Regions from separate parts of the Kitasatospora sp. NPDC088779 genome, predicted to be linked through region 4. Evidence: riboswitches for the same ligand, from Rfam matches in the RefSeq annotation. Region 4 holds a riboswitch; each other region holds the start of a gene.
What was found. Region 4 has a riboswitch for cobalamin ahead of metE (5-methyltetrahydropteroyltriglutamate--homocysteine S-methyltransferase). Riboswitches for the same ligand answer to the same signal wherever they lie in the genome.
Positions count from the first base shown of each region.

Region 1: linked by a shared signal. The riboswitch ahead of AB0P03_RS05885 (cobalamin biosynthesis protein) and the one ahead of metE (5-methyltetrahydropteroyltriglutamate--homocysteine S-methyltransferase) in region 4 are both predicted to bind cobalamin.
Region 2: linked by a shared signal. The riboswitch ahead of AB0P03_RS11840 (iron ABC transporter permease) and the one ahead of metE (5-methyltetrahydropteroyltriglutamate--homocysteine S-methyltransferase) in region 4 are both predicted to bind cobalamin.
Region 3: linked by a shared signal. The riboswitch ahead of AB0P03_RS00995 (HoxN/HupN/NixA family nickel/cobalt transporter) and the one ahead of metE (5-methyltetrahydropteroyltriglutamate--homocysteine S-methyltransferase) in region 4 are both predicted to bind cobalamin.

Region 1 covers NZ_JBFBHW010000005.1:56,692-63,806, reverse strand. The annotation lists gene AB0P03_RS05895 (putative cobaltochelatase) at 1-1,688, opposite strand, end outside; gene AB0P03_RS05890 (cobyric acid synthase) at 1,685-3,223, opposite strand; gene AB0P03_RS05885 (cobalamin biosynthesis protein) at 3,220-4,188, opposite strand; cobalamin riboswitch at 4,296-4,428, opposite strand; gene AB0P03_RS05880 (alpha/beta hydrolase) at 4,697-5,818, shown strand; gene AB0P03_RS05875 (hypothetical protein) at 6,164-7,115, shown strand, end outside.
Region 2 covers NZ_JBFBHW010000010.1:74,577-81,691, reverse strand. The annotation lists gene AB0P03_RS11870 (ABC transporter substrate-binding protein) at 1-25, shown strand, start outside; gene AB0P03_RS11865 (amino acid ABC transporter permease) at 63-1,037, shown strand; gene AB0P03_RS11860 (amino acid ABC transporter ATP-binding protein) at 1,034-1,831, shown strand; gene AB0P03_RS11855 (CGNR zinc finger domain-containing protein) at 1,945-2,535, shown strand; gene sodX (nickel-type superoxide dismutase maturation protease) at 2,562-3,002, opposite strand; gene sodN (superoxide dismutase, Ni) at 3,226-3,621, shown strand; cobalamin riboswitch at 3,710-3,848, shown strand; gene AB0P03_RS11840 (iron ABC transporter permease) at 3,938-5,020, shown strand; gene AB0P03_RS11835 (ABC transporter ATP-binding protein) at 5,020-5,784, shown strand; gene AB0P03_RS11830 (ABC transporter substrate-binding protein) at 5,807-6,802, shown strand; gene AB0P03_RS11825 (GNAT family N-acetyltransferase) at 6,874-7,115, shown strand, end outside.
Region 3 covers NZ_JBFBHW010000001.1:208,886-216,000, reverse strand. The annotation lists gene AB0P03_RS01030 (aminopeptidase P family protein) at 9-1,115, opposite strand; gene rpmF (50S ribosomal protein L32) at 1,206-1,379, opposite strand; gene rpsR (30S ribosomal protein S18) at 1,433-1,669, opposite strand; gene AB0P03_RS01015 (GTP-binding protein) at 1,682-2,857, opposite strand; gene rpsN (30S ribosomal protein S14) at 2,854-3,159, opposite strand; gene rpmB (50S ribosomal protein L28) at 3,159-3,395, opposite strand; gene rpmG (50S ribosomal protein L33) at 3,521-3,685, shown strand; gene AB0P03_RS00995 (HoxN/HupN/NixA family nickel/cobalt transporter) at 3,798-4,910, opposite strand; cobalamin riboswitch at 4,940-5,154, opposite strand; gene AB0P03_RS00990 (metalloregulator ArsR/SmtB family transcription factor) at 5,236-5,619, shown strand; gene AB0P03_RS00985 (DNA-formamidopyrimidine glycosylase family protein) at 5,674-6,483, opposite strand; gene AB0P03_RS00980 (AAA family ATPase) at 6,564-7,115, opposite strand, start outside.
Region 4 covers NZ_JBFBHW010000019.1:143,061-150,175, reverse strand. The annotation lists gene metF (methylenetetrahydrofolate reductase [NAD(P)H]) at 1-346, shown strand, start outside; gene metE (5-methyltetrahydropteroyltriglutamate--homocysteine S-methyltransferase) at 452-2,767, opposite strand; cobalamin riboswitch at 2,932-3,154, opposite strand; gene AB0P03_RS20265 (ECF transporter S component) at 3,184-4,065, opposite strand; gene AB0P03_RS20260 (ATP-binding cassette domain-containing protein) at 4,062-5,720, opposite strand; gene AB0P03_RS20255 (CbiQ family ECF transporter T component) at 5,717-6,952, opposite strand.

The DNA.
Region 1 (7,115 bases), on a different contig from region 4:
AAGGTGATCATGCCGATCTTGTCGCGCCGCTGGTAGGCGTCCATCAGCAGGGACAGCACGGCGCCCTTGACGGCGGTCATCCGCTGCCGGGCGGCCATCGAGCCGGAGGCGTCGACGACGAACAGCACCAGGTTGGACTCCCGTCCCTGGCGGACCTGTTCGCGGAAGTCGTCCTTGCGCAGCACCAGCGCCCGGCCGGCCCGCCCGCGTGCCGCCTGGTGCGGTGCGGCGGCCTGCAGGGTGGCGGTCAGGTGCAGCCGGCTGAGCGCACCCTGGGGGCGCCGGGCGCGCACGGTGTGCCCGCCGGTGGTCTCGGCGGGGGAGCGGCGGCCCTGGGCGCCGTGGCCGGTGCCCTGCACGGTGAACAGCTTGGTCCGGTACGGGTCGCCGGCCGCGACCGGTGCCGACTCCCGTGCAGGGGCGGGGTGTTGGGCCGGCACGGGCTGCTGGAGCGGCTCGTCCGGCTCGGCGGCCGATGCCTCCGGACCAGAGGCGGGCTCGGGGGCCCCGCCGCCGTCCGGGCCGCCGCCGGGGCCGCCGTCCGGGCCCGGACCGTCGTCCTCGGGGCCGTCGCCCTCGCCGTCGCCCTCAGCCTCTCCTGAGCCCCCGGGCTCCTCGGGCTCCGACGACTCCTCGGGCTCCGAGGGCTCCGACGACTCCGAGGGCTCCTGCGGCTGCGCGTGCTCCTCCAGCGTCCGGTCGAGCTGTTCCTCGTCCAGCCCCGGCGCGTCGAAGGGGTTGCGGCGGCGCCGGTGCGGCAGCGCCAGCTGGGCGGCCTTGCGGACGTCCTCCTCCAGCACCTCGGTCCGCCCGTCCCAGGCGGCGAGCGCGACGGCGGTGCGGGCCATCACGATGTCGGCGCGCAGCCCGTCCACCTCGAACGCGGCGCACACGGCGGTGATCTGGCGCAGTGCGACATCCGTCAGCTCCACCTCGGGCAGCAACTCCCGTGCGGCGGTGATGCGTTCGGCGAGCGCCTGCTCGTCCGCGGCGAACCGCGCGGCGAAGCCGGCCGGGTCGGCGTCGTAGCCGAGCCGGCGGCGGACCACCTCGGCGCGCTCGGCCGGGTCCCGGGTGGCGGCGATCTCGACGGTCAGGCCGAACCGGTCGAGCAGCTGCGGCCGGAGCTCGCCCTCCTCCGGGTTCATCGTGCCGACCAGCAGGAAGCGGGCGGCGTGCCGCACCGACACGCCCTCGCGCTCGACGTACGAGCGGCCCATCGCGGCGGCGTCCAGCAGCAGGTCCACGACGTGGTCCTGGAGCAGGTTCACCTCGTCGATGTAGAGCACGCCGCGGTGCGCCTTGGCGAGCAGCCCCGGCTCGTACGCCTTGACGCCCTCGGCGAGCGCCCGTTCCAGGTCGAGCGAGCCGACGATCCGGTCCTCGGCCACGCCGACCGGCAACTCGACCAGCTGGGCGGGGCGTTCGGACGCCGAAGGGCGGTCGTGCGGCCCGTCCGGGCACTGCGGGTCCGGAGCGGCCGGGTCGCAGGCGAACCGGCAGCCGTCGACGGCCGCGAGGGTCGGCAACAGGCCGGCCAGCGCGCGCACCATGGTCGACTTCGCGGTGCCCTTCTCGCCGCGCACCAGCACGCCGCCCACGGCCGGCGAGACCGCGTTGAGCAGCAGTCCGAGCCGCAGGTCGGGCATGCCGACGATCGCGGTGAACGGATAGCGGACGTCACTCATGCATACTCCCCAGGTGCCCCGGGCGCCAGGAACGGCAGCGATCCGGCCGCCGGCACCCCGCCCTCGATCAGCTTCCACAGCGCGTCGGTGTCCGCGTGTTCCTCGATCAGGTCGCCCAGCCGGTCCAGCCGGGCCTCGCGCGCCTCGGCGAACGAGGTGTCCGGCGCCGGCACGAACGCCCGGCCCGCCAACGCGGCGACCTCGCGCAGGAGTTCACGGCGGAAGCCGTCGTTCTCCAGCGCGCCGTGCCAGGTGGTGCCCCACACCGGGCCGACCCGGCAGCCGTCCAGGCCGTGCCCGTCGTCATCGGAGAAGAACGGCTCGCCCCCCTCCACGGCCACCACTCCGTGGTGGATCTCGTACCCCTCGACCCGCTGCCCGTACGCCGTGCCGGCCGGCCGCGCCAGCACCTTCTCGGCGCCGAACCGCACGTGCGTCGGCAGCAGGCCCAGGCCCTCGACCGAGCCGGCCCCGGACTCCACCTCGTCCTCGATCCCGCGCGCCAGCATCTGGTAGCCGCCGCACACCCCGAGGACCGGCAGCCCGGCCGCCGCCCGCGCCTTCAGCGCCGGCTCCAGGCCGCGTTCGCGCAGCCAGGCCAGGTCGGCCACGGTGGCCCGGGTGCCGGGCAGCACCACCAGGTCGGCGTCGGCCAGTTCCTCCGGCCGGGTCACCCAGCGCACCAGCACACCGGGCTCCTGCGCCAGCGCGTCCAGGTCGGTGAAGTTCGACAGCCGGGGGAAGCGCACCACGGCCACCCGCAGCACGTCCGCCCCGAGCGGGCCGCGGCCGTCCACCCGGTCCACCACCGTGGACAGGTCCAGCGAGTCCTCGGCGTCCAGCCACAGGCCCGGCAGCATCGGCAGGGTGCCCAGCACCGGACGGCCGGTCAGCCCGTGCAGCATGTCCAGGCCGGGCGCCAGCAGCCGCGCGTCGCCGCGGAACTTGTTGACGAACCAGCCCGCCACGTGCCGCTGGTCCTCCGCCGACAGCAGTGCCAGCGTCCCGTACATCGCCGCGAAGACGCCGCCGCGGTCGATGTCCCCGACCACCACCACCGGCAGCCCGGCGGCCGTCGCCAGGCCCATGTTGGCGATGTCCCGGTCCCGCAGGTTGATCTCGGCGGGCGAACCGGCGCCCTCGCAGACCACCACCTCGTAGCGGCGGCGCATATCCGCCAGGCACTCCAGCGACCGTTCCAGCAGGACGGGCTTGCGTTCGCGGTAGTCCAGCGCGCCCACCTCGGCGACCGGCCGGCCCAGCAGCACCACCTGGCTGCGGCCGTCCGCCCCCGGCTTCAGCAGCACCGGGTTCATCGCCGCCTCCGGCTCCACCCGGGCCGCCTGCGCCTGCATCGCCTGCGCCCGGCCGATCTCGGCGCCGTCGGCGGTGACGAAGGAGTTCAGCGACATGTTCTGCGCCTTGAACGGCGCGACCCGCACCCCCTGCCGGGCCAGCCAGCGGCAGATGCCCGCGGTCACCACACTCTTGCCCGCGTCCGAGGTCGTCCCCGCGACCAGCAGTGCGTTGCTCATGCCCTTCCCCTCCACCGTGTCGTCAGCAAGCGCAGCGCGACGTGCCCCGCGACCGTCGTACCCAGGGCCAGCGCGCCCACCCGCCGGGAGAGCACGCAGGCCCGCTCGATGTCGTCCGCCGTCACCGGCCGCAACTCCGCGCCCAGCACCGGCCGGTGTTCCACCCGCTCCCCGTACTGGAGGGTCCCGCCCAGCCGGACGCCCACCGCGCCCGCGAAGGCCGCCTCCGCCTGGCCCGCGTTCGGGCTCGGGTGCGCCGAACCGTCCCGCCGCCAGACCCGCCAGGCCGTTTTCGGCTGCGGCGCGGCGGCCACCGTGAGCAGAGCCGTCAGCCGGGCGCCCGGCCAGCCCGCCACGTCGTCCAGCCGGGCCGAGGCCCAGCCGAACCGGGCGTACCGCGGCGAGCGGTGGCCGACCATCGCGTCCAGCGTGTTCACCGCGCGGAACGCCAGCAGCCCCGGGGTGCCCGCCAGCGTGCCCCAGACCAGCGCGTTCACCACGGCGTCCGCCGTGTTCTCGGCCACCGACTCGACCACCGCGCGGGCGATCTGAGGCCCGTCCAGCGCGCTCGGGTCCCGCCCGCACAGGTGCGGCAGCCGCTCCCGCGCGGCCGCCAGGTCGCCCGTGGCCAGCGACCGGCCGATGGTGCGCGCCTCCCGGGTCAGCGAGGTGCCGCCCAGCACCGTCCAGGTCGCGGCGGCCGCCAGCGCGGCCCGGCCCAGCGGACGCCGGCCCACCGTACGGTCCAGGGCCACCGCGCCGGCCGCGACCGCGCCGACGCACAGCGCCGTGTACCCGGCGCCGGCCACCCGGTCGTCCTGCCACACCCGCCGCTCCAGCCGGGTCGCCGCACCGCCGAAGACGGCCACCGGGTGGCCGCGCCGGGGGTCGGCGAAGCGGGCGTCCGCGGCGAAGCCCGCGGCGGCGCCGAGCGCGAACGCGGCGGCGCGGGTCAGCGGGCGCACGGCGGGTTCGGCGGAAGGCCGCGTGGGGTCCGGCGGGGCGGGGCAGCCTGCATCGCGTGCGTGTCCTCACTCAGGGTCCGCGCCCTGGATCGACGTACCGGGGGCGAGAGTCTCCTGGCTTCCGGGTCGGACACACCCCCGGGCCTTCCAGCGGCTTCTGACGGTCCGCCGTGGCAATGTTCCGAGCGTGCTCCCCGGTGACAGTGGCGGGACCGCGCCGGACTCGCACCGGCTTCCTCTGCATGCCTCCGTTTGGCCCCAGGATCCCATCACGCGGCCGAACCGGGAGTCAACCGAGGTCACGGAGGGGTTGGTCACACCTCGGAGCCCCGTCGCCACCTCCGATCCGCCCGCCCCGCCCCGCCCTGCCTGACGCCCGCCCAGCCCGAGGCCCCGCCGTGCCCCGGACGGCCCAGCCCGGTGGCCGCCCGCGCGGCCCCCCGGTGAACTGGTGCCCGGACACCGCCCGGACACCGTCCGGTCCAAGACCAGCAGAGCGGGGAGCGATATGCGTTGGGGAACCGCGGCCGTCGTGGCGGCCGCCGTCGTCGGCGCCGGGGCCGCCGGGGCCGCCGTCCTGGTGATCGGCCGCCGGGCCTCCGAACGGCTGGTCCACCCGGCGAGCGCCGCCCGGGAGTCCGGCCCCGTCCTGGTGCGGAGCCTCGCCGCGGGCCGGATCACCTTCAACCGCCGCCCCGAGAGCCTTCGCCCCGGCCGCTGGGCCGTGGAATGGGACGACCACGGCCACGCCGTCGTCGAGGAGGTCCTGCACAGCGACGAGAACGGCGTCACCCGCCGCCTCGTCCGCGCGGACCGGGGCACCCTCACCCCCGGCACCGAGGTCCGCTTCACCCCCCGCGTCCACCTCGGCGACCCCACCGAGGCGCTCGGCCTCCCCTTCACCGACACCGCCGCCGACGGCGAACTCGGCGCCCTCCCCGCCTGGCGCCTCGCCGGCAAACGCGGCACCTGGGTGATCCTCGTCCACGGCCCCGGCGCCGACCGGCAGCAGACCCTCCCGGTCCTCCCCGTCCTCGACCGCCTCGCCCTGCCCGCCCTCGCCGTCACCTACCGCGGCGACCAGGGCGCCCCGGCCTCGCCGGACGGGCTCGGCCACTTCGGCGAGACCGAGTGGCGCGACGTCGAGTCGGCGGTACGGCTCGCCCTCGACAGCGGCGCCGGCCGGGTCATCCTGTACGGCTGGTCCCTCGGCGCCACCATGGCCCTCCAGACGGCCTCCCGCTCCGCCTGGGCCCATGCCATCAGCGGCCTCGTCCTGGACTCGCCGGTCCTCGACCTGCCCGCCACCGCCCGCCGCGGCGCCGCCCGGGCCGGCTACACCGGCGCCGCCGCCGAGCTCGGCGCCCTCGCCGCCGAGGGCCGCACCGGCGTCGACCTCGCCGACTTCGGCCGCATCGCCGAGGGCGCCGACCTGCGCGTCCCCACCCTCCTCCTGCACAGCCCCGACGACCAGGTCGCCCCCTTCCGCGCCGCCGAGCGCCTCGCCGCCGCCCGCCCCGGTGTGGTCAGCCTCCGCCCTTTCCCGGGCGCCGACCACGCCACCCTCTGGAACTCCGCCCCCACCCACTACACCGAACTCCTCCGCCGCTGGCTCACCCCCCTTCTCTGAACCCAGCCCCCCCGCGTGAGAAGTCACACCCGCGGGGCCTCCGTACGGAACCCGGACCTCACCTGTCGGCCACGGAGTGTGACCGGTCGGGCGGGTAGCGCGACCGTCGCCGCAAGGGTTGAGCCGTGATGGCATGACCCCGCCACCTGTTTCCGGCCAGGCGGTTTGCCTCTGTTGCCCGATTGTTGCCCGATCTTGGGGAGGTGCCGTCGACGGCCGCCCGTCCGTACAGCCAACCGGATGTGACAGAAGGCCGGTACAAGGGGAAGACTGCTCGACGTGACGTCTCGGAATCCGCGCGACCGTGATGCCCCGCTCCCTCCGACGATCGGTACTGGTGCGACGGTGACCCGTCTCCCCGGTACGGCCCACCGGCCCGCCGCTGGCAAGCCGGGCGGGGCCGGGGTACCCCGCCGACGAGGGCCCGCTGCGGCGCCCGGTCGGGGGAGGGTTCCCGTACCGGAGGGCTTCCCCGCGCCGGCCGAGCTGGCGCCGCTGGCCCGCCGGATGCTGGTGGACGCCGTCCGGATCGCCCGCTGGGCGGGGGACCTGGAAGAGGTCGACAAGCGGGGCGAGCTGCTGCCCGATGACGCCCGTGCGGCGGGTCGGGCGCTGGCCATGACGGTCGGCGCCGCCGCCAAGGCGTGGGGGCAGGCGCTGCTGGTCGGCCTGGTGGAGGCCAGGGACGGCGGTGCGGTCCCGGGTTGGCGCCTGCACGCCTGGGAGCACGACGACGAGGCGGTCGTCCGCGGCTGGTCGGCGCTGTTCGACGCCTGGACGCTGCTCGCCCCGGTGCCGCCCGCCGCCCTGCGGGGCGTGTTCGCGGTGCTGGCCGGCCAGGCGGTGGACCAGGCGCCGCAGCTGCTGTCGTTCCTGCACCTGGTGGCCGGTCCGGTGTCGGACGGCGAACTGCTGGAGCTGCTGCGCCGGGGGCTGGACGAGCGCCGGGTGGGTGGCACGGACGGTTCGGGCCTGTCGCCCGTGCCGCACGCCGCCTCGGCGGTCTCGGCGGTCCGCGGCACGTGCCGGGAGCCGCAGATCGACACCCCGCCGTCGCCGGCGGACGTGGCCGCGGTCCTGGACTGGATGCTGGACGGCCTGGCGGCCGTCGGGGCCGTGGTCCGCAGGGACGAGGCCGCCGAGCTGTCGCCGCTGGGCCACTGGGCGGTGCGGGCGAAGCTGGAGGAGATCTGCACGGTCGCGCAGACCGCGGCCGGGCACATCGAGCAGAGCGCCTTCGAGCTGCTGAACGCCTGCGCGGACTACTCGCCGGGCCCGGCGCGGGCCGAGTTCCGCG
Region 2 (7,115 bases), on a different contig from region 4:
GACCGTCAACGGCGCCGTGAACTGACCGTCCGCCTGCTCCATCTCTCCCCCGAGGCCACACCGTGAACTCTCTGGACAAGGGGAAGGCGGAGGAGGGACGGCCTGAGACCATCAAGGCCGTCCCGGTCCGCCACCCCGGACGCTGGGTGGGCGCCGTCGTCATCGCCCTGCTCGCGGCGATGCTGCTGAGCGCCCTCTTCACCAACCCCGCTTTCAAGTGGGACATCGTCGGGCAGTACCTGTTCCACGACAGCATCGTGCACGGCATGGTCGTCACGCTGGAACTGACCGTCCTCTCCATGCTGATGGGCGTGATCGGCGGCATCGTCCTCGCCGTGATGCGCCTGTCCCCGAACCCCCTGCTCTCCGGCACCGCCTGGATGTACATCTGGGTCTTCCGCGGCACCCCGGTGCTGGTGCAGCTGGTGTTCTGGAACTTCCTCGGCCTGATCTGGGCCAAGCTGTCGATCGGCGTCCCGTGGGGGCCGGAGTTCTGGTCCGCGGACACCAACGTCCTGATCCCGACCTTCGTCGCCGCCCTGCTGGGCCTCGGCCTCAACGAGGCCGCCTACATGGCGGAGATCGTCCGCGGCGGCATCCAGTCGGTGGACGAGGGCCAGACCGAGGCCGCCCACGCGCTCGGCATGAGCCGGTTCCAGACCATGCGCCGGATCGTCCTGCCCCAGGCCATGCGGGTGATCATCCCGCCGACCGGCAACGAGACCATCTCGATGCTCAAGACCACCTCGCTGGTCAGCGTGATCTCCCTGGAGGAGATCTTCCGGGCCGGTCAGGTCATCTACTCCCGGAACTACCAGAACATCCCGCTGCTGATCGTGGTCAGCCTCTGGTACCTGTTCTTCACCTCGCTGCTGACCATCGGCCAGTACTACATCGAGCGCTACTACGCCCGCGGCTCCAACCGGACCCTCCCGCCCACCCCGTTGCAGCGGCTGCGGGGCCTGTTCGCCGGGAAGCCCGCCCCGAAGACCGGCGCCGACGTCGTCCCGGGGCTCGAGGGAGGTGGTCACGTATGACCGACCTGAGCAAGACCCCGGCCGCCGCCACCGGACAGCCGATGGTGCGCGCCGAGGGCGTCCACAAGTCCTACGGCTCCGTGCACGTGCTCAAGGGCATCGACCTGGAGGTCAAGCAGGGCGAGGTGTTCTGCCTGATCGGCCCCTCCGGCTCCGGCAAGTCGACCTTCCTGCGGTGCATCAACCACCTGGAGAAGATCAACGGCGGACGCCTCTGGGTGGACGGCGAACTGGTCGGCTACCAGCAGAAGGGCGACAAGCTCTACGAGCTCAAGGACCGCGAGGTCGCCGTCAAGCGGCGCGACATCGGCATGGTCTTCCAGCGCTTCAACCTGTTCCCGCACATGACGGCCGTCGAGAACGTCATGGAGGCCCCGGTCCAGGTCAAGGGCGAGAGCAAGGCCGCCGCCCGGGAGCGGGCGATGGTCCTGCTGGAGCGGGTCGGCCTCGCCGACAAGGCGAAGAACTACCCCTCCCAGCTCTCCGGCGGCCAGCAGCAGCGCGTCGCGATCGCCCGCGCGCTGGCCATGAAGCCCAAGCTGATGCTGTTCGACGAGCCCACCTCGGCGCTCGACCCCGAACTGGTCGGCGACGTCCTCGACGTCATGCGCGGCCTCGCCGAGGAGGGCATGACCATGGTGGTCGTCACCCACGAGATGGGCTTCGCCCGCGAGGTCGGCGACGCGCTGGTGTTCATGGACGGCGGCGTGGTGGTCGAGTCCGGCAACCCCCGCGAGGTGCTCACCGACCCCCGGCACGAGCGCACCCGCGCCTTCCTCTCCAAGGTGCTGTAGAACCGTACCGACCGGCGCCCGGCAGGCTGCTCCTGCCGGGCGCCGACGTTTTCCCCACCCAGGTAATAGGCTGGACGCAATCAGCCCGTTACCGACCTTCTGGAAGGACCTCCGTGGAGCTCGCCTCGTACGCCGATCTCGCCGTTCGGCTGGTGAACACCGAGGAGCCCGGGCGCGGCACCGACACGCTGACGTCCGTGGACGCGGTGCGCGGCCTGTTCTCCGACTCCTCACGGGCCGCCGCACAGGCCGACGAGTCCGACCTGCCCCGGCTGCGGGCGGTGCGGACCAGGCTGCGCGGGGTCTTCGAGGCCGCCGCCGAGGGCGACGAGATCCGGGGCGTCGACCTGCTGAACAGCCTGCTGATGGAGTACCCGGTCAGCCCGCTGGTCTCCGGGCACGACTACCTGGACGACGCCGGCCGGCCGCGCTGGCACCTGCACCTGGCCGACAACTCGCCCACCGCCACCGCGCACTTCAGCGCGGTCGCCTGCATGGGCCTGGCCGTCCACCTGACCGAGCTGGGCGCCGACCGGCTCGGCATCTGCCAGGCCGCGCCCTGCCGCAACGCCTACCTGGACACCTCGACCAACCGCTCCCGCCGCTACTGCTCGGACCGCTGCGCGACCCGCGCCAACGTCGCCGCGTACCGGGCCCGCAAGCGCCAGGAGGCCGAGGCCGCGGCACTCGGCGCCGCCGGCTAGGTCCTGTCCGGGCCGGGCCCAGGGGGTCAGAGCTCGTCCGCCCAGACGCCCAGGCGGCGGGCCAGACCCGGCACCCGGGCCAGCCGGGTGCCCAGCAGCAGCCGCTCCAGCCGCCGCCCCGGCGCCAGCCAGGCCGGGCGCGGGCGCAGCCGCAGCAGCACCCGGCCGAGCACCAGCTCGTCCGGGACCGGGCCGTAGCTGCGGCTGTCGCTGTCCACCGGCCGGTTGTCGGACAGCAGCCACCAGCCCCTCGGACGCCGCTCGGCGGCCCGCTTCACCACCAGCAGGTCCTGCTGGAAGGGGTGCCGGAAGAGCACCACCGCGCCGGGCCGGATCGGCGCGCCGTAGCGCACCAGCAACTGGTCGCCCTCGCGCAGGGTCGGGACCATCGACGGGCCCGCCACGTCGACCAGCCCGAACGGCACCGCGCCGCCGCCCCGGCCCCGGCCCCGGGGTTCCGTGCCCATCGGTTCCGCGTCCGCCGGTTCCGTGCTCCGCGCCACGACTCCTCCTCCCGGACCGCCCGGTCCCAGTCTGCCGTACGGACCGTCACCCCGTTCGATCCGTTCGATGTCCGGATTACCCCGGTTCCGGGTCCGCCTTTTGCCCTAGGCCCACCGCCCGATCGCGAAACCCCGGGTGCGGAAGGGTAATCTCGGGCGCGGGAAGACGATCTAAGGAAGGACTCCCATGTTCTCTCGTCTGTTTGCACCGCGCGCCACCGCCCACGCCCACTGTGACCTGCCCTGCGGCGTGTACGACCCGGCGCAGGCCCGGATCGAGGCCGAGTCGGTCAAGGGCACCCAGGAGAAGTACCAGGCCAACGAGGACCCGGCTTTCCGCACCCGCGCCCTGATCATCAAGGAGCAGCGTGCCGAGGCCGTCAAGCACCACATCTCGGTGCTGTGGAGCGACTACTTCAAGGCCCCGCACTTCGAGAAGTACCCGCAGCTGCACCAGCTGATCAACGACACCCTGAAGGCCGCCTCGGCCGCCAAGGCGTCCACCGACCCCGCCACCGGCCAGGCCCTGCTGGACCTGATCGCCGAGGTCGACAAGATCTTCTGGGAGACCAAGCAGGCCTGAGCCTGACGCGTCGCCACCCGACCGCCCCCGTCCGCGAGCCCGGACGGGGGCGGTCGTGCGTTCACGCCCCATCCGAGCCCGGTAAGGGTTGCCTAGCCTGAGTGGCTGTTATGCTGCCAGGGCGTCCGAGGGGGAAGTCCGGTGTGAATCCGGCGCTGACCCGCAACGGTGAGCACGGCCCCGGGGCCGCGCCAGCCCGATCGCCCCCGGCCGCTGAACTCCCGACAACTCGCCGTGGACTGCGAGGGGATGGCGCCCGGGCCCGCGCCCGACCGGTGCCGCCCCCGCGCACCCGCGGCCCGAGGCAAGGCGCACCGTGAGCAGCACCGCAGCCGCGGGCAGTGGCGCAACGAGCCCGCCCGCCCGCCGAATACCCGCCCTCCCGCTCGCCGTCGGCCTGGCCGCCGCCCTGCTGCTCTCGCTGCTCTGCGGCGTGGCGCTGGGCGCCTCCGGGATCGGCCTGCCCCGCGCCATGCGGCTGCTGGCCGCCGGGCTGACGGGCGGACGGCTGGAGGCGGACGAGGCCGCCGCCTACGCGATCGTCTGGGAGATCCGGCTGCCGCGCGCCGTGCTGGCCTCGGTGGTCGGCGCCGGGCTGGCCGCCACCGGGGTCGCCGTCCAGGCCCTGGTGCGCAACGCGCTGGCCGACCCGTTCGTGCTCGGCATCTCCTCCGGCGCGGCCGTCGGCGCCAACGCCGTGCTGCTGCTCGGCGCCTTCGCCTCGCTCGGGGTGTGGGCGATCTCGGCCTCCGCGTTCGGCTCCGCGCTGGTCGCCATGGTGCTGGTCTACCTCGCGGCGCGCACGGCCTACGGGCTCACCCCGCTGCGGCTGGTGCTCACCGGCACCGCGCTCTCCTACGGCTTCTCCGCCGTCACCGCGCTGATGGTCTTCGCGGCCGCCCGAGGCGAGGCCGCCCGGGACGCCATGATGTGGCTGCTCGGCAGCCTCGGCGGCGCCACCTGGGGCTCGGTGCCGATCGCCGCCGCCACCGTGCTGGCCGGCCTGGCGTACCTGGCCTGCGCCGCCGGCCGGCTGGACGCGCTCGCCATGGGCGACGAGACGGCCGCCTCGCTGGGCGTGGACCCGGACCGGCTGCGCCGCGAGCTGTTCGTGGTGACCGCCGCCGTCACCGGCACGGTGGTGGCCGTCAGCGGGGCGATCGGCTTCGTCGGGCTGATGGTGCCGCACCTGGCCCGGATGCTGGTCGGCGCCGGGCACCGCCGGGTGCTGCTGGTCGCGCCGCTCGCCGGGGCGCTGCTGCTGGTCTGGGTGGACATCGTCTCGCGCACCCTGCTGGCGCCCGCCGAACTGCCGGTCGGGGTGGTCACCGCGGTGCTCGGGGTGCCCTGTTTCCTGCTGCTGATGCGCCGTCGCGGCTATTCCTTCGGAGGCCGCTGATGGATCTCGCCCTGGACTCCGTCTCGGTCGAGCTGGCCGGCGCCCGGCTGGTCCACGACGTCGCCCTGGACGCCGCCGCCGGGCAGGTGGTCGGACTGGTCGGGCCCAACGGCAGCGGCAAGTCGACGCTGCTGCGCTGCGTCTACCGGGCGCTGCGGCCGGCCGCCGGGGCCGTCCGGCTGGACGGCGCGGACCTGCACGCGCTGACCGCGCGCGAGGCCGCCCGGCGGGTGGCCGCACTCCCCCAGGAGCACTCCGCCGAGTTCGACTTCACGGTGGCCGAGGTGGTCGCCATGGGCCGGTTGCCGCACCGGCGCGGGCTGGGCGGCCCGGGTGCGGACGACCACGCGCGCTGCACGGAGGCGCTGCGCAAGGTCGGCGCCGAACAGTTGGCCGGGCGGGGCTTCCTGAGCCTGTCCGGCGGCGAGAAGCAGCGGGTGCTGATCGCCCGCGCGCTGGTCCAGGAGCCCCGGCTGCTGGTGCTGGACGAGCCCACCAACCACCTGGACATCGGCCACCAGTTGGACGTGCTGGCGCTGGTCCGGGAGGCCGGCCCGACGGTGCTCACCGCGCTGCACGACCTCAACCTGGCGGCCGGCCACTGCGACCTGCTGTACGTGCTGCGGGCCGGCCGGATCGTCGCCTCGGGGCCGCCCGCCGAGGTGCTCCGACCCGCCCTGCTGGCCGAGGTGTTCGGCGTCCGGGCCACCCCCGTCCGGCACCCGGTGACCGGCGCCGTCCAACTGCTCTTCGACCGGATCTGACCCACCCCCCGAAGGAACCCCCGTGCGCACCAAGGCCGTTGCCATCACCGCCCTGCTCACCCTCGGGCTCACCGCCTGCGGCGCCGAGATCGCCCCGAGCGGCGACGCCACCGCCGCCTCCGCCCACTACCCGGTGACCGTGGAGAACTGCGGCACCAAGCTCACCTTCCCGCAGAAGCCCGCCCGGACGGTGACCAACGACGTCGGCATCACCGAGCTGATGCTCGCCCTCGGCCTGGCCGACCGGATGGCCGGCTACGTGATGCCCGACGACAAGGGCCGGGTCGACCAGGTCGCCTGGAAGGACGGCTACCAGCAGACCGTGTGGCTCTCCAAGAAGGAGATCACCAAGGAGATCGTGCTGGGCGCCAAGGCCGACCTGGTCTTCGCCGGCTGGCACTACGGCTTCGACGAGGGCCGCGGCTTCACCCCGCAGGCGCTCAAGGACCTCGGCATCCCCTCGTACGTGCTCAGCGAGTCCTGCCGCAGCGGCAAGGGCACCGAGCGCGGCGTGATGTCCCCGCTGGACGCGCTCTACACCGACCTGGCCAACCTCGGCGAGATCTTCGACGTCCGCGACCGGGCGGACAAGCTGGTCGCCGATTTCAAGGCGAAGGTCGCCGCCGCCCCGCAGCCCGAGCGCCGGCCGTCCGTGTTCCTGTACGACAGCGGGCAGGACAAGCCGTACACCGCCGGGAAGTTCGCCGCGGCCGACGAGATCATCGCCAAGGCCGGCGGGACCAACGTGATGGGCGACCTCGCGGACACCTGGGTCACCGTCGGCTGGGAGAGCGTGGTCCAGCGCGACCCCGAGGTGATCCTGATCAACAACTACGGCGAGACCGGCGCCGACGCCAAGCGCGCCTTCCTGAAGTCCTTCCCGCCGCTGGCCGGCGTCTCGGCGGTCAGGAGCGACCGGATCTTCGTCCTGGACTACGTCGACCTGGTGGAGAGCCCGCGCAACCCGGCCGCGATCACCGCGCTGGCCGACTACCTGCGCAGCGTCCCCGCCCGCTGACCCGCCCGCCCCCGGCCCGGGCCCCGATCCGGGCCTGGGCCGGGGGCGGGGACGCGCAGTAGGCTCGCGGCATGATCCGCACCGCCGTCGTGACCGACGTTCCCGTCATCCTCGCCCTGATCCGCGAGCTCGCGGAGTACGAGAAGGCCCCGCAGGAGGCCGTGGCCACCGAGGAGCAGCTGCGTGACGCCCTCTTCGGCGCCAACCCCGCGCTGTTCGCCCTGATCGCCGAGGACGACGCCACCGGCGAGCCGGTCGGCTTCGCGGTCTGGTTCCTCAACTTCTCGACCTGGCGCGGCACCCACGGGATCTA
Region 3 (7,115 bases), on a different contig from region 4:
GGCCGCGGTCACAGGGCGAGGAGCTCCTTGGTGGTGATGGTGAGCAGCTCGGGCCCGCCCTCCTCTGGGGGACGCACCACGAGCGTGTCCTCGATCCGGACACCGCCCTTGCCCGGGAGGTGGACCCCTGGGCCGACGGTGACCGGCACGCGGCTGTCCAGTTTACCCATGTCCGACAGGCCGAGGCGCGGCGCCTCCCGGATCTCCAGCCCGATGCCGTGGCCCACCGGGTGCGGGGAGGTCTCGGTGTGGCCGGCCGCCTCCAGGATCTGCCGCGCGGCCCGGTCGGGCACGCACTGCTCCACGCCCGGCCCGAGCGCCTCCCGGGCGGCCCGCTGGGCCCGGAACACCAGCCGGTGCAGCTCCACCTGCCAGGGCGCGGGGGCGGCGCCGATCACGAAGGTCCGGGCGGTGGAGACGCCGTAGCCCCGGTACTGGGCGCCCATCACCACGGTGAGGAAGTCGCCCTCCTCCACCCGGCGGTCGGTCGGCTGGTGGGCGGGCTGGCCGGAGTGGCTGCCGGTGCCGACGGACACCGGGTAGGCCGCCCGGTCCGCGCCGTGGTCGATCATCCGGCGTTCCAGCTCCATCGCCAGGTGCCGTTCGGTGCGGCCGACCAGGATCGACTCCAGCAGTTCGCCGAGCGCCTGGTCGGCGATCTCGGCGGCGATCCGCAGGTCGGCGATCTCGTGCTCGTCCTTGACCACCCGCAGCCGCTCGACCACCTGCCCCAGGTCGGCCAGCCGGGCCCCCTCCGCCAGGCCCGCCACCGCGCGGTGGCGGCTGACGGTCAGGTCGTGCTCCTCCACCGCCAGGTCCGCCACGCCCAGTCGCACGGCGGCGGCGGCCGCCGCCAGGGCGGTGTCCGCCGAGGCCGCCACCGGTACCTGGGTGACGTCCGGCGCGATCAGGTGTTCCCCGGTGTCGTCCGCCGGCAGATCGTCCGGCACTGCCAGCAGCACCCGCTCCCGGGTCAGCAGCAGCGTCGCCCCGCAGGGCGCGCAGCCCGTCAGATACCGCACGTTCGCCGCCCGGGTGATCAGCGCCGCATCGGCCCCGGCCGCACTGCAGTGCTCCCTCACCCGCTCCCGCCGACCCGCGTACGCATCAGACATGCGTCGAGCCTACGAACCCCCACTCCGATCCGCCCGCCGAGCACCCCCGACAGGGCGCGCCCCCACCCCCGCACGCCCCCTCCGTGGTCGCTACGCCCCCTCCGGGTCGATCAGGCCGCGGCGGTAGGCGGGGACCAGGTTCTGGGGGACGAGCAGTTCGCGGCCGTTGAGGGTGATCGGGACGAGCTTCGGGGCCTTGCCCTTCCACTGGGCCCGGCGGTGCCGGGTGTTGCTGCGGGACGTCTTGCGCTTGGGGACGGCCATCGGGGGCTCCTTGTCGGGTGGTGACGGTGGTGACGGTGGTGGCGGTGGTCCGGTTACCGGGTGGTGCCGGCGGCGTACGGGAGGAGGGCCATCTCGCGGGCGTTCTTGACGGCCCTGGCCACGGCGCGCTGCTGCTGGACGGTGAGCCGGGTGACGCGGCGGCTCCGGATCTTGCCGCGGTCGGAGACGAAGCGCCGCAGCAGGTCGGTGTCCTTGTAGTCGATGTACTCGATGCCGGCCGTGAACAACGGGTTCGGCCGGGCCTTGGGCGGGTTCGGTCGCTTACGCACAGTGACGGCTCCTCAGTGAACGGGGTCGAGCAGGTCCCGGAAGGCGTCCGGCAGGGCCTTCCAGCCGGGTTCGCCCGCCGCGAGTTCGGCGTCGGTGAGCAGACAGGAGTCGAGCAGCCCGGTGACGCCGTCGACGTCGAGGCCCTCCGCGGTGAAGCTGAGCTGCTGCACCCGGTCGCCGTGCAGAGGGTGCCAGTCGAGGGCGGCGGCGGCCCGGCGGGCGGGCGGGTAGAGCTCCCAGGCGGCGTCGGGCAGGGAGGTGAGCCAGGGGCCGCACTCCTCGACGGCGAGGTTGGCCCCGGCGGCGTCCCAGGCGAGCATCAGGTCGGGCCGGTTGGCCAGCCAGAAGCGGCCGCGGCTGCGCTGGGCGGCGGGGACGAGCAGTTCCAGCGCCCGGTGCAGCCGCTCGGGGTGCAGCGGGCGTCGGCGCTCCCAGACCAGCGTGGTGACGCCGGCCTCGTCTCTCTCCTGCGGGAGCAGCGCGATCGCCGGGTTGACCCGGTCGCGGGCGGCGGCGACGTCGAAGCCGCCGAGGGCGGCCCGGGTGAGCGCCCCGGTGCCGAGCCGGACGACCCGGGCGGTGGGGTGGAGCTGGCGGAGCAACGCGAGCCCGGGCGCGTGCGCCGTCGCCCGCGGGACGGCGAGGGTGGTGGCGTACTCGACCTGGTGGGCGAGCGCCTCCGCGCGGGTCCGCTGGTCCTGGACGGCGGTGTGCTCGCCGTGCTCCACCAGGTCGTCGGAGACGGAGAGTTCGCCGATCAGCCGGTCCGGGTCGACGGCCGTGACCACGCCCGCGAGTTCGACGGCGTCCTCCAGGTGGCGGCCGTCCGCCTCTCCCCCGGCGATCACCTCGACGGCCGGGTGCGGGTCGCTACCGCCCCACAGTTCGACGATCGCGAGCCCGTACCGGCCTTCGTCGGCGATCCGCAGCAGTCGCGGCAGCAGGTCCTCGCGCAGGGCGCAGCAGGGGCAGTCGTTCACCAGCGGGACGTCGGCGACGTCGAACCCGCCTCCCGCGTCGCGCAGTTCACGGCGGACGACGCCCTGCGAGGCCTCCCGCAGGTCATGGTGGAGGACCACCGCGTCCACCGCTGCCGCCGCCAACTCCCGGACGGCGGCGCGGCGTTCGTCGGCGTGCAGTCCGGCGACGACCACCACGGGCAGTTTGATCCCGTCCACGCCGCTCACCAGCTGGCCTTGCGGACGCCGGGCAGGTGGCCGGCGTGGGCGTGGACGCGGAGGTTGACCCGGGAGAGGCCGAAGGCGCGCAGGTAGCCACGGGGGCGGCCGTCGACGGCGTCGCGGTTGCGGATCCGGGTGGCGCTGGCGTCGCGGGGCTGGCGGGCGAGTTCGGCCTGGGCGTCCGCGCGTTCGGCGGGGGCGGTGCCGGGGTGGGCGGTGATCCGCTTGAGCTCGGCGCGGCGCTCGGCGTACCGGGACACGACGGCGCGGCGCTGCTCGTTCTTGGCGATCTTGCTCTGCTTGGCCATCAGACCTTCCCCCCTCGGGCGCGGATGCGGGCGACGGCGGCCTCGATGCCGATCGTGTCGATGGTGCGGATGCCCTTGGCGCTGAGGGCGAGCCGGACGTACCGGCCCTCACCGGGCAGCCAGTAGCGCTTGTGCTGGATGTTGGGGTCGAAGCGGCGGCGGGTGCGGCGGTGCGAGTGCGAGATCGCGTTGCCGAATCCGGGTTGGCGGCCGGTGAGTTGGCAGTGGGCGGACATGGGTGCTCCCTGGCGTCCGGGAATGGGCGGGACGGAGCCCACGTTACACCAGATGAAAATGACTTCCATTTCGGTGTACGGTTTCGCCCCAGCCCCGAACACCCCGCCAACCCGGGAGGACACCCATGGCCCGCAGCGAACTGCGCCCCGTCATCAAGCTCCGCTCCACCGCCGGCACCGGCTACACGTACGTGACCCGCAAGAACCGCCGCAACGACCCGGACCGGATGGTCCTGCGCAAGTACGACCCGGTCGCGCGCCGGCACGTCGACTTCCGCGAAGAGCGCTGAACCCCGCCCGCCCGACGACCGGCACCGGCCCGCAGCGACGAAACGGCGCCTCCCCCGGGATCCCGGGGGAGGCGCCGTCGCTGATCGCTGCCGTCGCTGATCGCAGCCGTCGCTACTCGGCGGCCACCCAGCGCTTCTCCACCCGGGCCAGCTTCCAGTAGGCGATCGCCGCGGCCCAGACCACCACGAACAGCCCGGCGATCGCGTAGCCGACGTTGTCCAGCGAGATGCCCGCGATCCAGCCGGTGACCGGGTCGGTCAGATCGAGCTTCTCGTGCAGCACGCCGACCAGTTCGATGGTGCCGATGACGAAGGCCACCGCGATCGACAGCCCAGTGATCGTCAGGTTGTAGTACACCTTCCGGACCGGGTTCGCGAAGGCCCACTGGTACGCGAAGTTCATGAACGTCCCGTCCAGGGTGTCGAACAGGCTCATCCCGGCCGCGAACAGCAGCGGCAGGCAGACGATCGCGTACCAGGGCAGCCCGGCCGCCGCGCCCGACCCGGCCATCACCATCAGGGTGACCTCGGTCGCGGTGTCGAAGCCCAGCCCCAGCACCATGCCCACCGGGAACATCTGCCCGGGCCGGGTGATCGACCGGGTCGCCCGGTTCAGCACCCGGGCCATGAAGCCGCGCGAGTTGAGGTGCTCCTCCAGCTGCGCCTCGTCGTACGACCCGGCCCGCATCGCCCGGAACACCTTGAGTATGCCGAGCAGCGCGGCCAGGTTGAGCGCGCCGATCAGGTAGAGGAACGCGCCGGAGGCCGTCGTGCCGACCATCCCGAGCCACTTGTGGGTGGCCGAGTCGTCGTCCATCAGCGTGCTGGCCAGCTGCGCGCCGCCCGCCACCAGGGCGGCCATCAGCACCACCATCGAGGAGTGCCCGAGGGCGAACCAGAAGCCGACCGAGACCGGCCGCTTGCCGTCCGCCATCAGCTTGCGGGTGGTGTTGTCGATCACCGCGATGTGGTCGGCGTCGAAGGCGTGCCGCATGCCGAGGGTGTACGCGGTGATCCCGAGGCCCACCCCGAAGACCTGGGTGCCGACCGCGTAGTTGTGGGGCGCGACCAGGAAGACGAGCGTCCCGAAGGCCACCACGTGCATGGCCAGGATCACCCCCATCAACCCGGCCGTGCGGACGGTGTCCTCGCGCTTCCAGCGGAACGTGGGCAGCACGGACGGTGTCGCCGGCGCCTCGGCGGCGGCGGTTTCGGGCAGGGTCATTCGGGTCACGCTCCAGCACCTCGTGGAAACACTTCGTGAGATGCCGTGGCCGGTCTCCTGGCTTACGGGGGTCCCGTACCCGCCTTCCCAGGTGCGCGAGGCTCCCAGTGGCGTCGTGGGTACGGACGTCTCTCCATCGTCGACGATCACGATGGCCCGATCACAGTGGCGAGGGCCGCTCCGGACTGGGACCCCTGAGGATCCGTCACCGGTCTTCCCGAGCACCACGGCGGGGAACACCGTAGGGGCCAGGACCCACCCTTGCAAGGCTGCGCACCTGCGCAGGTGTCCAGGATCACAGGCCCCCTCCTGCAACAATGTGCGCATGCATCTCGTACCGGCCGACCGCGCGGGCCACCGCACCATCGACGGACACCGGGTCTGCGAGGCCATCGCCGCGATCGGCGACCCCGCGCACGTCCGCACCTGGGCCGAGCGGTTCTCCCTGCTCGCCGACCCCGGGCGGCTCGCCCTCCTGCTCGCCCTCCACCGGGCCGGCCCGCTCGCCGTCTCCGACCTCGCCGTCGCCACCGGCATGCGCGACCCCGCCGTGTCCCAGGCCCTGCGGCTGCTCCGCACCGCGGGCGTGGTCACCGGGGACAAGGACGGGCGGATCGTGCGCTACCGGCTCGTGGACGAGGCCCTGCGCCCCCTCCTCGACGCGTGCGCCGCCGCCGAACACCACGAGCCCAGCGCGGCCGTCGTCTGACCGGCTCCTCCGGAGGACGCGCCGGGGCCCGGCCGGAGCAACCCTCGAACGCGGTCAGGCCGCCTGGCAGGCGGGGCACCAGAAGAGGTTGCGCGCGGCGTGCTGCTCCGTCCGGACCTCGGTGCCACAGACCAGGCAGGGCATCGCGGCCCGCCGGTAGACGTACACCTCGCCGCCGTGGTCGTCGACGCGCGGCGGGCGGCCCATCGCCTCGGGGGTGTGCTCGGGACGGACGGTGTCGATCCGGCCCGCGCCGACGCCCTCGTGCATCAGGGCGACCAGGTCGGCCCAGATCGCGTCCCACTCGCCCCGGGTGAGGTCGCGGCCGGCGCGGTGCGGGTTGATCCCGTGGCGGAACAGCACCTCGGCCCGGTAGACGTTGCCCACCCCGGCCAGCACCTTCTGGTCCATCAGCAGCGCGGCGACGGTCGTCCGGCTGGCCGATATCCGGCGCCAGGCGGCCTGCGGGTCGGCGTCGGCGCGCAGCGGGTCGGGGCCCAGCCGGGCGGCGACGGCGTCCTTCTCCGCGCCGGTGACCAGCGCGCAGGTGTTGGGGCCGCGCAGGTCCGCGTAGCCGTCGTCGTTGGCCAGCCGCAGCCGGACCAGGCCGACCGGCTCGGGCGCGGGCCCGGTACCGAAGGCGAAGCCGCCGTAGAGGCCGAGGTGGACGTGCACCCAGGCGCCCTCCTCGAAGCCGAGGAACAGGTGCTTGCCGACGGCTTCGGCCGCGGTGAGCAGCTGCCCGTCGATGGCCTTGGCCTCGTCGGCGAACCGGCCCTGCGGGCTGGACACCTCGACCGGGCGGCCGCCGAAGGCCTTCCGGTTCTCGGCGGCGAGGCGGTGGATGATGTGGCCTTCCGGCACGGGCGTCAGCTCCCCCGGGGTGGTTCGACAGGACCCGCACATCATCGCAGCCGGCACCGACACCGCCGGATCGTCGCAGGTCAGCGCACCGGCATGCCCATCAGCCGGGCCAGGATGACGCGGTCCAGCTCGGCGGCGGTGCCGGCCACGTCCAGGTACGAGTTGTCGATGATCGGCAGCCCGGAGTTGTACCAGCCGGCCATCCGGCCGTGGATCCGCGCCACCTCCTCGTCACCGAGCCGCCGGGTGCCGCCGCGCCGGGCGTTGCGGTGCAGCACGGAGTCCAGGCTGGGCAGCAGCACGACCGGGATCATGCCGGGGCCGATGTGCCGCTTCCAGCCGCCGAGGCCGATGGCCGGGCGGTCCGGGAAGACGGCGTCGTCGATGATGCAGGAGATGCCGTTGGCGAGGTAGTTGCGGCAGGCGAAGCCGCAGGTGCGGCGGGCCAGCCGGTACTGCGCCTCGGAGGCGTTGTTCCAGCCGGACTGCGGGTTGGCGAAGCCGGACTGCACCCACTCGCGGACGTCGTCCAGGCTGATGTGCGCGGTCGGGCTGGGCCGGCGCTCGGCCCAGTACCGGGCGACGGTGGTCTTGCCGGCCCCGGCCGGGCCGATCAGCAGGACGGCAATCGG
Region 4 (7,115 bases):
CCAGATGTTCTTCGACGTGGACAGCTACCTCCGTTTCCGGGATCGACTGGAATCGGCCGGCTGCACCGTTCCGGTCATTCCGGAGATCATGCCGGTGACCAGTATCCGGTCGCTTCGGAGGATTCCGACGCTGACCACTGCCGCCATTCCCGATGATCTCTCCGAAAGCATGCTGAAGCACCAGGACAACCCGAAGGCCGTCCGGTCGATCGGTATCGATCAGGCCACCGGAATGTGCCGGCGCCTGCTCTCCGAGGGAGTTCCCGGGCTGCATTTCATGACCATGAACTTCTCCACGGTGACGACGGAGATCTACCAGAACCTCGGGCTTCCCGGGTCCGGGTGAAACGGGCCGGGCCGCCGTTGCGGCCCGGCCCGGGGACGGTCCCGGGCCGACCCGGCCGGGCGCCGCACGGCGTGCGGGGCCCGGCCGGGTCGCGTCACCGGGGGGTCAGCCGGCGAGCTCCGCGCGCAGGTGGCGGGCGGCGCCGACGAGGCTGTCGAGCGAGGCGCGGGTCTCCGTCCAGCCGCGGGTCTTCAGGCCGCAGTCGGGGTTGACCCAGAGCCGCTCGGCGGGGATGGCCGCGAGGCCCGCGCGCAGCAGGGCGATGGCCTCGTCGGTGCTCGGGACGCGCGGGGAGTGGATGTCCCAGACGCCCGGGCCGACCTCGCGCGGGTAGCCGGCCCCGGCGAGTTCGCCGGCGACCTCCATGTGCGAGCGGGTGGCCTCCAGCGAGATGACGTCCGCGTCGAGTTCGTCGATCGCCGTCATGATCGCGCCGAACTCGGCGTAGCACATGTGGGTGTGGACCTGGGTGTCGGCCCGCACCCCGGAGGTGGCGAGGCGGAAGGACTCGGTCGCCCACGCCAGGTACGCCGGGCGGTCGGCGGCGCGCAGCGGCAGGGTCTCGCGCAGGGCCGGCTCGTCGACCTGGACGACGGCCGCGCCGGCGGCCTCCAGGTCGGTGACCTCGTCGCGCAGGGCGAGGGCGACCTGGCGGGCGGTGTCGCCGAGCGGCTGGTCGTCGCGGACGAAGGACCAGGCGAGCATCGTGACGGGGCCGGTGAGCATGCCCTTGACCGGGCGGTCGGTCAGGCCCTGCGCGTAGCCGAACCAGTCGACGGTCATCGGGTGCGGGCGGGAGATGTCCCCGGCCAGGACCGGCGGGCGCACGTACCGGGTGCCGTAGGACTGCACCCAGCCGTGCCGGGTGGCGAGGTAGCCGGTGAGCTGTTCGGCGAAGTACTGGACCATGTCGTTGCGCTCGGGCTCGCCGTGCACCAGGACGTCCAGTCCGGCCTTCTCCTGGAAGGCGATGACCTCCCGGACCTCCGCCTCGATGCGCTCGCGGTAGGCCGGGGCGTCGATCCGGCCCGCCGTGAGATCGGCCCGCGCGACCCGCAGTTCGGAGGTCTGCGGGAACGAGCCGATGGTGGTGGTCGGCAGCAGTGGCAGGCCGAGCCGGGCGCGCTGGGCCTCGGCCCGCTGCGGGTAGGCCTGGGCGCGGCGGGCGTCGTCGGCGGTGACGGCGGCGGTACGGGCGCGCACCGCCGGGTCGTGGGTGATCGGCGAGTTGGCGCGCGAGGCGAGGTCGGCGCGGTTGGCGGCCAGGTCGGCGGCGATCGCCCCCGTGCCCTCGCGCAGGCCCCGGGCCAGCAGCGCCACCTCCCTGGCCTTCTGCTTGGCGAAGGCGAGCCAGCGCAGGATCTGCGGGTCGACGTCGCGTTCGGCGGCGGCGTCCAACGGCACGTGCAGGAGGGAGCAGGACGGCGCGACGTCGACCCGCTCGGCGAGGCCCAGCAGGGTCGCCAGGGTGGCCAGCGACTTCTCCAGGTCGTTGATCCAGATGTTGCGCCCGTCGACCACCCCGGCGACCAGCCGCTTGCCGGGCAGCCCGCCGACGGCGGCCAGGTCGTCCAGGTTCGCCGCGGCGGGCCCCGTGAAGTCCAGCGCCAGGCCCTCGACCGGGGCCTTGGCCAGCACCGGCAGGGCCTCACCCAGGCGGTCGAAGTAGCTCGCGACCAGCAGCTTCGGACGGTCCGCCAGGCCGCCCAGCTCACGGTAGGCGCGGGCGGCGGCGTTCAGCTCGGCCGGGGTGCGGTCCTGCACCAGCGCGGGCTCGTCCAGCTGCACCCACTCGGCGCCGGCCGCCTTCAGGTCCGCCAGCAGCTGCGCGTAGACGGGCAGCAGCCGGTCCAGCAGGGTGATCGGCTGGAAGTCCTCGGCGACGCCGGGGGCGGGCTTGGCGAGCAGCAGGTAGGTGAGGGGGCCGACCAGCACGGGGCGTGCGGTGTGGCCGAGCGCCAGCGCCTCCCGGAACTCCCCGACGGCCTTGGCCGGGTTCGCGGTGAAGACGGTGTCCGGGCCGAGTTCGGGCACCAGGTAGTGGTAGTTGGTGTCGAACCACTTGGTCATCTCCAGCGGCGCGACCTCCTGGGTGCCGCGCGCCATGGCGAAGTAGCCGTCCAGCGCGTCCGCCTCGACGGCCGCCCGGTGGCGGGCCGGGATCGCGCCGACGGCGACCGTGGTGTCCAGTACGTGGTCGTAGAGCGAGAAGTCGCCGGTGGGCACTTCCGAGGCCCCGGCCTGGGCGAGCTGCGCCCAGTTCTCCCGGCGCAGGCCGACCGCCGCCTCCCGCAGGGCGTCGGCGGTGACCGTGCCCTTCCAGTAGCCCTCGATGGCCTTCTTCAGCTCCCGGCCCTGGCCCTGCCGGGGGTAGCCGTACACGGTGGCCCTGGTTGCCGCGGCTGCGGACTTCGTGGTCAAGGGACTCTCCTTCGCGAGTCTGGCTCCTCAAGTACCCGGGGACGGGACGAGAGCGCGAAGGGATGACGAACCGGGCGGCGGCTCACGTCGATGCGCGTGCCGGACCCGCCTGGTATGGTCGCCGACCCGCCCACGAGGTCACCGGGATATCCGCACGCGGAACGGTCCGCGGGCGGGCAACGGGCAGGTCTTCGGACTCGTGGGCGCACCGGGCCTGTTGGCGTCCGGTACCTACTGGCCATCGCTTCCCAGACCCGTCCCGGGTCCAGTGCGTATGACGGCGGTCGTTCCCACTCACCGCTGCGGGGCAGTCCCGGATTCCCACCGGGTTCCCTCTTGCGACGTCCTGCCTGGCGGGCAGGACGAACCAGCTGCGTCGCCAGCTTAGGGGCAAACCGCCGGGGCCGACGCGGAATTCACGGAAGCCGTCCGCATGGTGAGACTCCCTCGCCGCTCGCGGAGCCGATGGCGGAGCCGTTCGCGGTGTCGTTCGCGGTGACTCGTCGACCGTCCGGGGCCTCGAAGCGCACCATGGGCTCGAAGTTGGCGCGGCGGGCCGCGCGGCGGAAGACGGTGAGGACGGCCGGGCCGACGACGAGCACGGCGGTGAAGGTGGTGACGGCACGACCGGTGTCCCAGCCGAGCGAGGTGGCGAGGTCGAAGAGCAGGTAGCGGTGCCACTGCTCGGTGAAGGGCAGCCCCGGCAGGTAGGCGATGGAACTGTTCGGGTCGGTGGAGAACGGCCAGAAGGAGAGGTTGAGGAGGAAGCCGAAGAGGTACCCGGAGAACGCCCCGTACGCGGCCAGCATCGGGACCTCCCAGCGCCGCCGCCGGGTTCTCGGCAGGAGCCCGGCGAGCATGCCGACGAACGCGCAGCCGAACATCTGGTACGGCATCCAGGGGCCGACGCCGCCGGTGAGCAGCGCGGAGGCGAACAGCGAGGTGCAGCCGAGGGTGAAGCCGAAGCCCGGGCCGAAGACCCGGCCGGCCAGGACGAGGACGAAGAAGACCGTCTCCACTCCTGCGGTGCCGGCGCCGAGCGGGCGCAGCCCGGCGTTGACGGCGGACAGGACGCCGAGCATGGCGAGGGCCTTGGCGTCGATGCCGCCGGCCGCGATCTCCGCGATGACGACGGCGAGCACCAGGGCCAGCAGGGCGCCGAAGATCAGCGGCGGGGCGTAGGAGGAGCCGAACTTTCCGGGGGCGACGACGAACGGCCAGGTGAAGGCGACCAGGCCGATGAAGGCGGCCAGGGCCGCGACGACGCGGGCCCGGCCGGGGATCCGGACGGCGCTCACCGGGCGGCCTGCGCGGGCGCGAGGGCGGCGGCGACCTGTCGGGTGGTCAGGTAGGGCAGCGGGGCGAGGATCTTGGCGGTCTGGGGGGCGAAGGTGGGCGAGGCGACGATGACCTCGGCGGTGGGGCCGTCGGCGACGATCTCGCCCTCGGCCATCACCACCACCCGGTCGGCGGCGGCGGCGACGAACTCGACGTCGTGGGTGGAGACGACGACCGTACGGCCTTCGGCGGCGAGGGCGTCCACGATGCCGGTGAGCGCTTCCTTCCCGTGGTAGTCGAGCCCTCGGGTGGGTTCGTCCAGCAGCACCACCCGTGGCGCGGCGGCCAGTTGGATCGCCAGGACCAGGGCCAGCTTCTGGCCCTCGGAGAGGTCCCGGGGGTGGGTGCCGTCGGGGATCCCGGGGGCGAGCCGGTCGAGGATCTGCCTCGCGGTCGGGCCGGCGACGGTCGGGCCGGCTGCGCGGTGGGCCTCCAGGTCGCTCTGGGCGAGTTCCTGGGCGACCGTCTCCAGGTACAGCAGGTCGGTCGGGGTCTGCGGGACGAGCCCGACGAGCTGTCGGGCCCTGGTCGCGGAGAGCCGCTTGGGGTCCATGGCCGGCCCGCTGTCGGCTCCGAGGACCTGCACGCTGCCACCCTGTCGCGGGCCTGAGCCCTGGAGGGCCCACAGGAGCGAGGACTTGCCCGAGCCGTTGCGCCCCATCAGCGCCGTGACCTCGCCGGCCCGCAGACCCAGCCCGATCTCCCGGACGGCGGTCACCTGCCCGTACCGGACGACCACCCCTCGGGCGTCCAGCACCCGCTCCCCCGCCACCGCTGCCCGGCGCGGCGGAGGAACGGGCACGTCGTTCAGCCGCTCCCGCAGCGGGGCGGCGGCGCGCCGGGCGTCCCGGACGGAGAGCGGCAGCGGCCGCCACCCGGCCAGCCGCCCGAGGTCGACGACGGGCGGCGCGACCGCGGTGTGCCGGAAGACCTCGGCGGGCGGCCCGTGCACGACCGTGCCGTCGCCGGGCAGGTAGGCGACGCGGTCGGCGTACTGGACGACCCGCTCCAGGCGGTGTTCGGCGAGCAGGACGGTGACGCCGAGGTCGTGGACCAGGCGGGTGATGGCGGCGAGCACCTCCTCGGCGGCCGTCGGGTCGAGCGCCGAGGTCGGTTCGTCCAGGACCAGGACGCGGGGGTGCGCGGTGAGCACCGAGCCGATGGCGACGCGCTGCTGCTGGCCGCCGGAGAGCTCGTGCAGGGCGCGGTGGCGCAGGTCGGCGAGGCCGAGCAGGTCGAGGGTCTCCTCGACGCGCTTGCGCATCACCGCCGGCGGGACGGCCAACTGCTCCATGACGTAGGCCAGTTCCTCCTCCACCGTGTCGGTGGTGAAGCCGGCCAGCGGGTCCTGCCCCACCACGCCGACCACGTCGGCCAGTTCGCGAGGGGGGTGGTGCGCGGTGTCCCGGCCGTCCACGGTCACCCGGCCGCGCAGGGTGCCGCCGGTGAAGTGCGGCACGAGGCCGTTGACGGCGCCGAGCAGGGTCGACTTGCCGACGCCGGTGCGGCCGACCACCAGGCAGAGCTCGCCCTCCGGGATGTGCAGGTCGACGTCGCGCAGGACGGGGGCGGTCTCGCCGTCGTACACCACGCCGACCTGGTCGAATCGGATCACGTGCTCACCTCGGGGGTCGTGCGGTCGGCGCCGGTGCGGCGGGTCCCGGCGGCGGGCTCCGGGGTACGTCCGGGCTCCGGGGTACGTCCGGGCGGAGGCGCGATGACCCCGGCGGCGCCGGCCAGCAGCAGGGCGAGCACCGGGACGAGCGGCAGGCTCGGCCAACTGAGCGGGTAGAGCGAGGGGTTGAGATCGGTGGCGGCGTAGCCGACGGTGGCGAACAGCAGGACGGCGGCGGTCACCCCGCAGCCCGCGACGCCCCACTCGGCGGCCCGCCAGCGGTCCGGCCGGTAGGTGGTGCGCCGTACGCGCCGGCCGCCGAGGACCAGCCCCGCCACGCAGAGCAGGGCGCCCGCGAGGAAGGCGGGAAGTCCCAGGGCAGCGGGGGCGGTTCCGTCCAGGAGCCCGTACACCCCGGCGCACAGGCCGCACATGCCGAGCAGCATCAGGGTGCCGGTGATGCGGCGGGAGCGGCGGGTCGCGGTGCCGGAACGACCGTAGCCGCGCGAGTCCATCGCGGCGGCCAGGTGCAGCGAACGCTCCAGCGCGTCCTCCAGCACCGGGACGACGATGCCGCGCAGCGCGCGGATGCCCTTCCGCTGCCCGGCGCGCAACCGCCTTGCCCGGGCGACGCGTTGGACGCTTTGCACCAGCTGCGGGGCGACGCTGAGCGACACCGTCACGGCGACGCCCAGCTCGTACAGGGCGCCGGGCAGGACGCGCAGGGCGCGCTTGGGGTTGGCGAGGGTGTTGGCGGCGCCGATGCAGCAGATCAGGCAGGCCAGGCGCAGCCCGTCGAAGGCGGCGGAGAGGGTCGCCTCCAGGGAGACCGGCCCGCCGATCTGGATGCCCGCGTACCAGGCGGGGGTGGGCAGGTGCGGGAGCGAGAAGAGCAGGTGGTCGTGCGGGGTGATGCCGGTGGCGAAGACGCACCGGAACACCACCCGGATCGCCACCACGGTCAGAGCCAGCCACAGGTAGTAGGTGAACCCGCGCGCCCACGGGGCCTCGGTCCGGCGGGCGGTGACCACGTAGCCGAGCACGGCGAGGACGAGCAGGAGCAGCAGCGGGTTGGTGGTGCGGCTGGCCGCCGTCGCCAGGGCGAGCGCCCAGGTCCACCAGGCCAGCGGGTGCAGGTTCCGGGGGCTGCGCCGGCTCCCGGCGTCCCGTCCGGGGGTGGGCTTCGGCTTCGGGGTGGGCTTCGGGGGGCCGGCGTCGGGTTTGTCGGGCATGGTCACCGGATCACTCGGCCCGGCGGCGGCGCCGTCGCGCGACGACCACGGTGGCCGCGCCCAGCGCCCCCACGAGGGCGGTCGCGATGACGGCGGGGGCCATCGACCCGGAGTCGTGCGGGGCGTCGGCCACCGGATTGGCGTCCACCACGCCGCCGGGCAC